Regions from separate parts of the Pradoshia sp. Z5_111 genome, predicted to be linked through region 2. Evidence: a T-box and tRNA genes for the amino acid it is inferred to sense, from the RefSeq annotation. Region 2 holds a T-box; the other holds one or more tRNA genes.
What was found. The T-box of region 2 lies ahead of trpS (tryptophan--tRNA ligase). A T-box ahead of a tRNA ligase gene usually reads a tRNA of that ligase, here a tRNA-Trp.

Region 1: it has a tRNA-Trp gene. The T-box ahead of trpS (tryptophan--tRNA ligase) is inferred to sense a tRNA for this amino acid. The anticodon was not compared.

Annotation. Positions count from the first base shown of each region.
Region 1 is NZ_JBZCPQ010000001.1:765,505-768,894, forward strand. Features, by position in the region: gene AC4D4A_RS03710 (NACHT domain-containing protein) at 1-124, opposite strand, end outside; gene AC4D4A_RS03715 (hypothetical protein) at 1,161-1,370, opposite strand; tRNA gene AC4D4A_RS03720 (tRNA-Glu) at 1,505-1,576, opposite strand; tRNA gene AC4D4A_RS03725 (tRNA-Asn) at 1,580-1,654, opposite strand; tRNA gene AC4D4A_RS03730 (tRNA-Gly) at 1,739-1,812, opposite strand; tRNA gene AC4D4A_RS03735 (tRNA-Trp) at 1,903-1,976, opposite strand; tRNA gene AC4D4A_RS03740 (tRNA-Tyr) at 1,985-2,068, opposite strand; tRNA gene AC4D4A_RS03745 (tRNA-Thr) at 2,081-2,153, opposite strand; tRNA gene AC4D4A_RS03750 (tRNA-Phe) at 2,197-2,272, opposite strand; tRNA gene AC4D4A_RS03755 (tRNA-Asp) at 2,289-2,365, opposite strand; tRNA gene AC4D4A_RS03760 (tRNA-Met) at 2,371-2,444, opposite strand; tRNA gene AC4D4A_RS03765 (tRNA-Ser) at 2,492-2,584, opposite strand; tRNA gene AC4D4A_RS03770 (tRNA-Ala) at 2,703-2,778, opposite strand; tRNA gene AC4D4A_RS03775 (tRNA-Arg) at 2,858-2,934, opposite strand; tRNA gene AC4D4A_RS03780 (tRNA-Leu) at 2,953-3,038, opposite strand; tRNA gene AC4D4A_RS03785 (tRNA-Gly) at 3,053-3,127, opposite strand; tRNA gene AC4D4A_RS03790 (tRNA-Leu) at 3,135-3,216, opposite strand.
Region 2 is NZ_JBZCPQ010000003.1:263,254-266,643, forward strand. Features, by position in the region: gene AC4D4A_RS08160 (peptide ABC transporter substrate-binding protein) at 1-544, opposite strand, end outside; gene AC4D4A_RS08165 (DUF3899 domain-containing protein) at 904-1,284, shown strand; T-box leader at 1,332-1,570, shown strand; gene trpS (tryptophan--tRNA ligase) at 1,617-2,606, shown strand; gene AC4D4A_RS08175 (YjbA family protein) at 3,018-3,390, opposite strand, start outside.

The DNA.
Region 1 (3,390 bases), on a different contig from region 2:
TTCTCACAAAATAATTAGCGTTTTCAGGCTTTTTTAAATGTGCAAGTTGACAGATAAGTTCTTCAAATCCATTGTCTTGGCTTCCATCAAAACTTCTTATTTTAGAAAAATCTAAATCTAACAAGATAAAGTCCCCCTCTGAAAATTTTATTTGTAGTTCATAAAATTTATAATCATTTGAATTAAATCCCATAATATAACATAATATTAACAAATTTTTACTACAGCAGGGAAAGGAATTAAAGGGAATTTTGGATTGTTATAACATGATTTGGATTTTTTTGAACTAAATATCGCGAGTGAGGTTCAGATAAATTCATTGAGGAAACAGTAAAGTACATTTACGATTATTTAACTTTGGGGAAAGATATTTGCTACATAAAGAACGAAAGAAATAGAGGGGGAAAGAGGTTCATATTACTACATTACTTTAGTATAACGTGATCTTAGTGAGGGAATGCATTAACCCATCTAATAGGTTAGATTTATTGGCTAAAACATCGTCATTCTATTTAATCACTTATTTTTTAATTGTAAAAATCAGCTTTAATTTTGAATACTCAAAGCTGGTTTTTACGATTTTTTCGAATTTCCCAGTACTTTAACATATCCATTTAATAAAGCAAGATGACTATCTACCAGTCCTTAGGCTTACTTTATTTACATAACCAATTATTCACTGGCATTCCATTAGGAGAGTAGTCAACGCTAATCTATAATCAATCGCTATAGAGAAGTTATATTTATTAATTGCATTAACCATAAGAATTGTACCCTACCTTTCACCCACCATAGTCATTCTTATACAGAATGCACAAAAATTGCACAGAACTTCTAGAAACAATGGAATTAATCGATTCAGCTTGTATAAATTGTCGTTGCCACCCTGTATTAATGGACTGTTCGGACTATATTTATGCATATATTGTGTATAAGATTAGGAATAGTAAATTGACAGGGTGGGGGTCCATACTTTTTAAGAAGGCTTAACCACAAGTGTCTCAAGGGGTTGATCCTTCTCTCTTTTTTTCAGAAAAAAATCATTATACCTGAATTTTTATACATCCGATAAATACTGTACAAGCCAGTGTTTCCAACGGATTTAGTTGCCTCCGTTAATTCAGTGAAGTCCAAAATGTTCACCGGATTGATTTGAGTCCTTATCGAATCTGACTTTTACGTGTGAATCTCCTTCTATAATTACCTTTATCAGGGATTGGTAGAAGAATGTTTCTCGTTATCATAAGAGTAGGTAATCCAATCCCTATGTATTCATCGGAACCGAGAGGTGTACTATCAGCATCGCCTACGGTTTTTTCTGTGCATTTCAGAATAGCATCCTCCTCTTCTACCTTATTACCTTTACTCAAAAGTAATCCCTAAACTTACATTAGAATCAGAGAAGCATCCATAGGTCCCACTAAAGATAAAAATTGAGGGTCAACAGCTATAAGAAGATTGTCGCAAATAGAAAAAAACCATGTACCTATTGTACATGGTTTTATGACCCCTACGGGATTCGAACCCGTGTTACCGCCGTGAAAGGGCGGTGTCTTAACCGCTTGACCAAGGGGCCAAATGGCTCCGCAGGTAGGATTCGAACCTACGACCGCTCGGTTAACAGCCGAGTGCTCTACCACTGAGCTACTGCGGAATAATAATGTGGGCGACTCTAACTATACTGAAACTTATGAGGCGTGTGCTCTAACCAGCTAAGCTAAAGGCCAATATGATTTTTTGGAGCGGGTGAAGGGAATCGAACCCTCATCATCAGCTTGGAAGGCTGAGGTTTTACCACTAAACTACACCCGCATCTATGGGACGGTTGATGAAATTCGAACCCACGAATGTCGGAACCACAATCCGATCCGTTAACCACTTCGTAACAATCGCCATAACTATTGGCAGGGGCAGTAGGAATTGAACCCACACTGGAGGTTTTGGAGACCTCTGTTCTACCTTTAAACTATGCCCCTATAATGAATGGTGGAGGGGGGCAGATTCGAACTGCCGAACCCGAAGGAGCGGATTTACAGTCCGCCGCGTTTAGCCACTTCGCTACCCCTCCGATTATTTTGAGTGCCGGCAAGAGGACTTGAACCCCCAACCTACTGATTACAAGTCAGTTGCTCTACCAATTGAGCTACACCGGCATAATATTTAGGAAATAATTACTTATTAAATATTAATTTATAATGGTGGCTCAGGACGGAATCGAACCGCCGACACAAGGATTTTCAGTCCTTTGCTCTACCGACTGAGCTACTGAGCCGACTTCATTATGTAAATGGCGGTCCGGACGGGACTCGAACCCGCGACCTCCTGCGTGACAGGCAGGCATTCTAACCAACTGAACTACCGGACCATTTATTGCGGGGACAGGATTTGAACCTGCGACCTTCGGGTTATGAGCCCGACGAGCTACCAGACTGCTCCACCCCGCGACAATAATAATTTGTTTCCATATACTACAAGGTATTTAAGGTATATATGGCGGAGGAAGAGGGATTCGAACCCCCGCGCGGTTTAACCCGCCTCCCGGTTTTCAAGACCGGTCCCTTCAGCCAGACTTGGGTATTCCTCCATATAGGTTGTGGACCTTGTAAGACTCGAACTTGCGGCCGGAAAGTCACGAGCCGTCTGCTCTAACCACCTGTGCTACATCGTCAAAATCAAAATCCTATTGGGTTTAAGTTAAGTAATGGTGGAGCCTAGCGGGATCGAACCGCTGACCTCCTGCGTGCAAAGCAGGCGCTCTCCCAGCTGAGCTAAGGCCCCATATTTTTTAGGATTCGAACCTGGCTCCTTGGTCCCAAACCAAGTAGTCTACCAAGCTCAGCTACTTCCCTGAAAGGAATGGCGCGCCCGAGAGGAGTCGAACCCCTAACCTTTTGATCCGTAGTCAAACGCTCTATCCAATTGAGCTACGGGCGCATTCTTGCAAAAAACTAGTGCCGAGGGCCGGTCTCGAACCGGCACGGTAGTCACCTACCGCAGGATTTTAAGTCCTGTGCGTCTGCCAATTCCGCCACCCCGGCATATAACTTGGCATTGGAGCGGAAGACGGGATTCGAACCCGCGACCCCCACCTTGGCAAGGTGGTGTTCTACCACTGAACTACTTCCGCATATAAGTGCGGGTGAAGGGAGTCGAACCCCCACGCCGTAAGGCGCCAGATCCTAAGTCTGGTGCGTCTGCCAATTCCGCCACACCCGCATGTTTATAGATGGTGAGCCATGAAGGACTCGTACCTGTGATCCTCGAGCTTTTAATTAATTTCAAACTATCTCGTTAACTGCTTTTTTATTCTAATCTGTATTTATCTATATTTCAACAAGTAATATATGGTAATATTAATTTATTTTTCTTCCTATATCCAAAAGATTAAAC
Region 2 (3,390 bases):
TTAGTTTAATTTCAAGAGTGTAATCATCAAGCGCTTTAGCACCTAACTCTTCCACTTTCTTTTTACCAGTGTTGATTTCTTCAGCATTTTCAATTACATACATCATGTATGCATATTCAGCAGCAGTATCAGGATTTACAGCTTTTTGCCAAGCAAAAATGAAATCGTGAGCTGTTACAGGATCACCATTTGACCATTTAGCATCTTGGCGCAGTTTGATAGTGAAAGTTTTTCCATCTTCACTTACTGTTGGATCGCCCTCAGCAACACCTGGAACAACTTTATCTCCCTCTCCTAAACGGTAAAGACCTTCCATCGTATTGTTCATAACGTTGAAAGAAACAGAATCAGTAGCCATTACAGTGTCCATAGAAGGAATTTCAGATGTTTCTACTAAGTTAAGTACTTGTTCAACGTCTTTCTTGCCTTTGCCTTCACCTTTATCATTGCCGCCTGTCTCTTCGTCTCCGCCGGAACAAGCTGCAAGGAAAGTGCTCAAAGCAAGAATCATTACAAGAAATAATGAGATTTTTTTTGCTTTCATACTAGTAAATGACCTCCCTATTTTTTACTCTTCTAATTTTCAGAAGATTTCGTAACCAATCATAAAACGTTTCAGAATTTTTTGCAATCATTTTTTTACATTTTGTTTACGAACATATGTCATTTCGAATACAAGTATTAACAACAAACCTTGATGTACCAATGCCTGGGTAAAATATCCTATAAAAATAAAAAAATTATATTTTTCAGATAATTTAAACCAGAAGAGCGTATTTAATTAAAAATGAAACGTTATGAATATAATAAAATTTTATAAATAAACTTGCAACTTTTAATTTTTAAATTATTGATATAAAATTTAAATACATTTTATAAAACAACTTATATCGGAGGAAACCAATGAAGTCTTCACAAAAAAAATTTCTTTTATTAAACGGTATCAGCCTTCTGATTTCAATTATCTATTCAATTATTATAAAAAATCACTTTCTGCTTTCATTGATTGATAGCTATTTTATGATAGGCCTCTTTTATGTTTGTGCCGGCGCTATCCTATATGTAATAGGAGGAGGTTTCTTCTCTGTCTTTTCCTATTCATTTAAAAAGTTCTGGAAAGTCAATTCTAAGAAAGAGGAATATGTATCAGAGCATGAAGAAGAATCCCTACATAAAGGCCCGAATATGGAGGTGCTTACCTTCTCCTGGACTAGTCCTTTACTTTATTCCGGTATCTTTTCATGTGTCATTACTTTTATTTGTTCAATTATTTTCTTTGGATAGTTGCATTTCTAATCAGGTTTAAGTAGAATATCATTACTTAATATTTATTATAGGCTATGACAAAGAGTAGTAAGGTAGTACAAGGTTTTCAGAGAGTTTGTGGTTGCTGCGAACAAACAGCCCGTATACCTGAATGGACTTTTAAGCCTCCTGTAGGAAAAATGACAGTATGACAGGACGTTTGCCCGCGTTACTGGGCATGAATATCTTAATGGATATTCCTGAGTGGTTTATGTATAGAACGTAAACAATTAGGGTGGTACCGCGAATCCCATTCGTCCCTTTTAATAGTGGAGACGAATGGGATTTTTTATATTGAAGGGAGAATGAAAATGAGTATTATTTTTTCTGGCATTCAGCCAACCGGTCTCGTGACCCTAGGTAATTATATTGGAGCATTAAGACAATTCGTAGAGTTGCAAAATGACTCCCATTGTTACTTTTGCATAGTTGATCACCATGCGATTACGGTTCCGCAGGATCGCCTCGAACTAAGAAAGAACATTAGAAATCTGGCAGCTCTTTATCTGGCTGTTGGGATTGATCCTGAGAAAGCGACAATTTTTATCCAATCTGAGGTTCCGGCTCATACAGAAGCCGGATGGATTATGCAATGTAATACTTCCATTGGTGAACTTGAGCGAATGACTCAATATAAAGATAAATCTAAATCACAGGTATCTGTTTCAGCCGGTCTTCTGACTTATCCTCCATTGATGGCTGCTGATATCCTTTTATATCAAACCAATATTGTTCCAGTAGGCGATGATCAAAAACAGCATGTTGAATTGACTCGTGATATTGCTGAACGCTTCAATAAAAAATATGGAGATGTCTTTACAATTCCTGATATCCAACTACCTGTTTCAGGAGCAAGAATCATGGCTTTACAGGAGCCAACAAAAAAAATGAGCAAATCCGATCCAAATAAAAAATCAACTATTTCTTTATTAGATGATCTAAAGCAGGTTGAGAAGAAAATCAAGAGTGCGGTTACGGATTCAGAAGGAATCGTGAAATTCGACAAGGAAAATAAACCAGGCATTTCAAACCTTTTATCCATACACTCTGCACTGAGCGGTGAAAGCATAGAATCCATTGAAAAACGCTTCGTGGGTAAAGGATATGGAGATTTTAAAGCAGAGGTTGCCAATGTAGTGGTTGAAACACTACGACCTATTCAGGAACGTCATCAGGAATTACTGAATTCACCTGAATTGGATGAAATCCTCGACAAAGGTGCTCTAGAAGCAAATAAAGCTGCTAATAAAACATTACGAAAAATGAAAAACGCGATTGGTTTAGGACGCAAAAGAAGATAAAGATAGTTATAAATTAAAGTGCTGAAGCTAGATTGAATGCAATCTAGCTTCAGCACTTTTTTAGGCCAACAGGATGTTGGTCACAAAGACGTTGCCACACGACGTGGCGCTTTTAGTCTTTGTTCCTTAAGTCAGTTTCTGCTTTTATTCAATCTAGCTTCGGCTCCTAGCTCCTCGAGGTCATAAGTGTAGCCACTACGGGAGGAAAGAGTGCCTCCCTACGTGCCTCCTCTTATGCTTGTCGGAGCTGGGCAGTCGCCTCAGCTTTTTACTTAATCTAGCTTCGGCTCCTAGGAGCTTGAGTCATAAGCAAATACTCTGCGGGAGGGAAAAGCACCTCCCTCCGAGTATTCGTCTTATGCTCTTCGCTCCTGGGCAGTCGCCTCAGCTTTTTATATAAAAAACCATCCATTACAGCATGGATGGTCGGTCTCCTACTTCTATTTCCCAGAGCTTTTCGAAGAATGGTTGGCCTTTTATTAAGCGTTCACATAGCATGGCGTGTTTTTCTGACCAGCCTATCTTCATTTCCGAGTAGAGCTTGTGCCAAATTTCATCAAAATCCATTTTTAAAACGGTCGAATATTGTTCGGGGGCCCATTCCGTATACCAATAACGGATTTCAGCTGTATTGCTTGAACTTTTTAATTGATCAAGCACCATGAACAATAATTGCTTTAATTGACGTTCCTTGCGTGTTAACCCAAGCATAAAATCAGGAGATGGGGAAAGGATATGATACTCTTTTTTCTTATAATCTGTAATCATTGACTGATAGTCATAC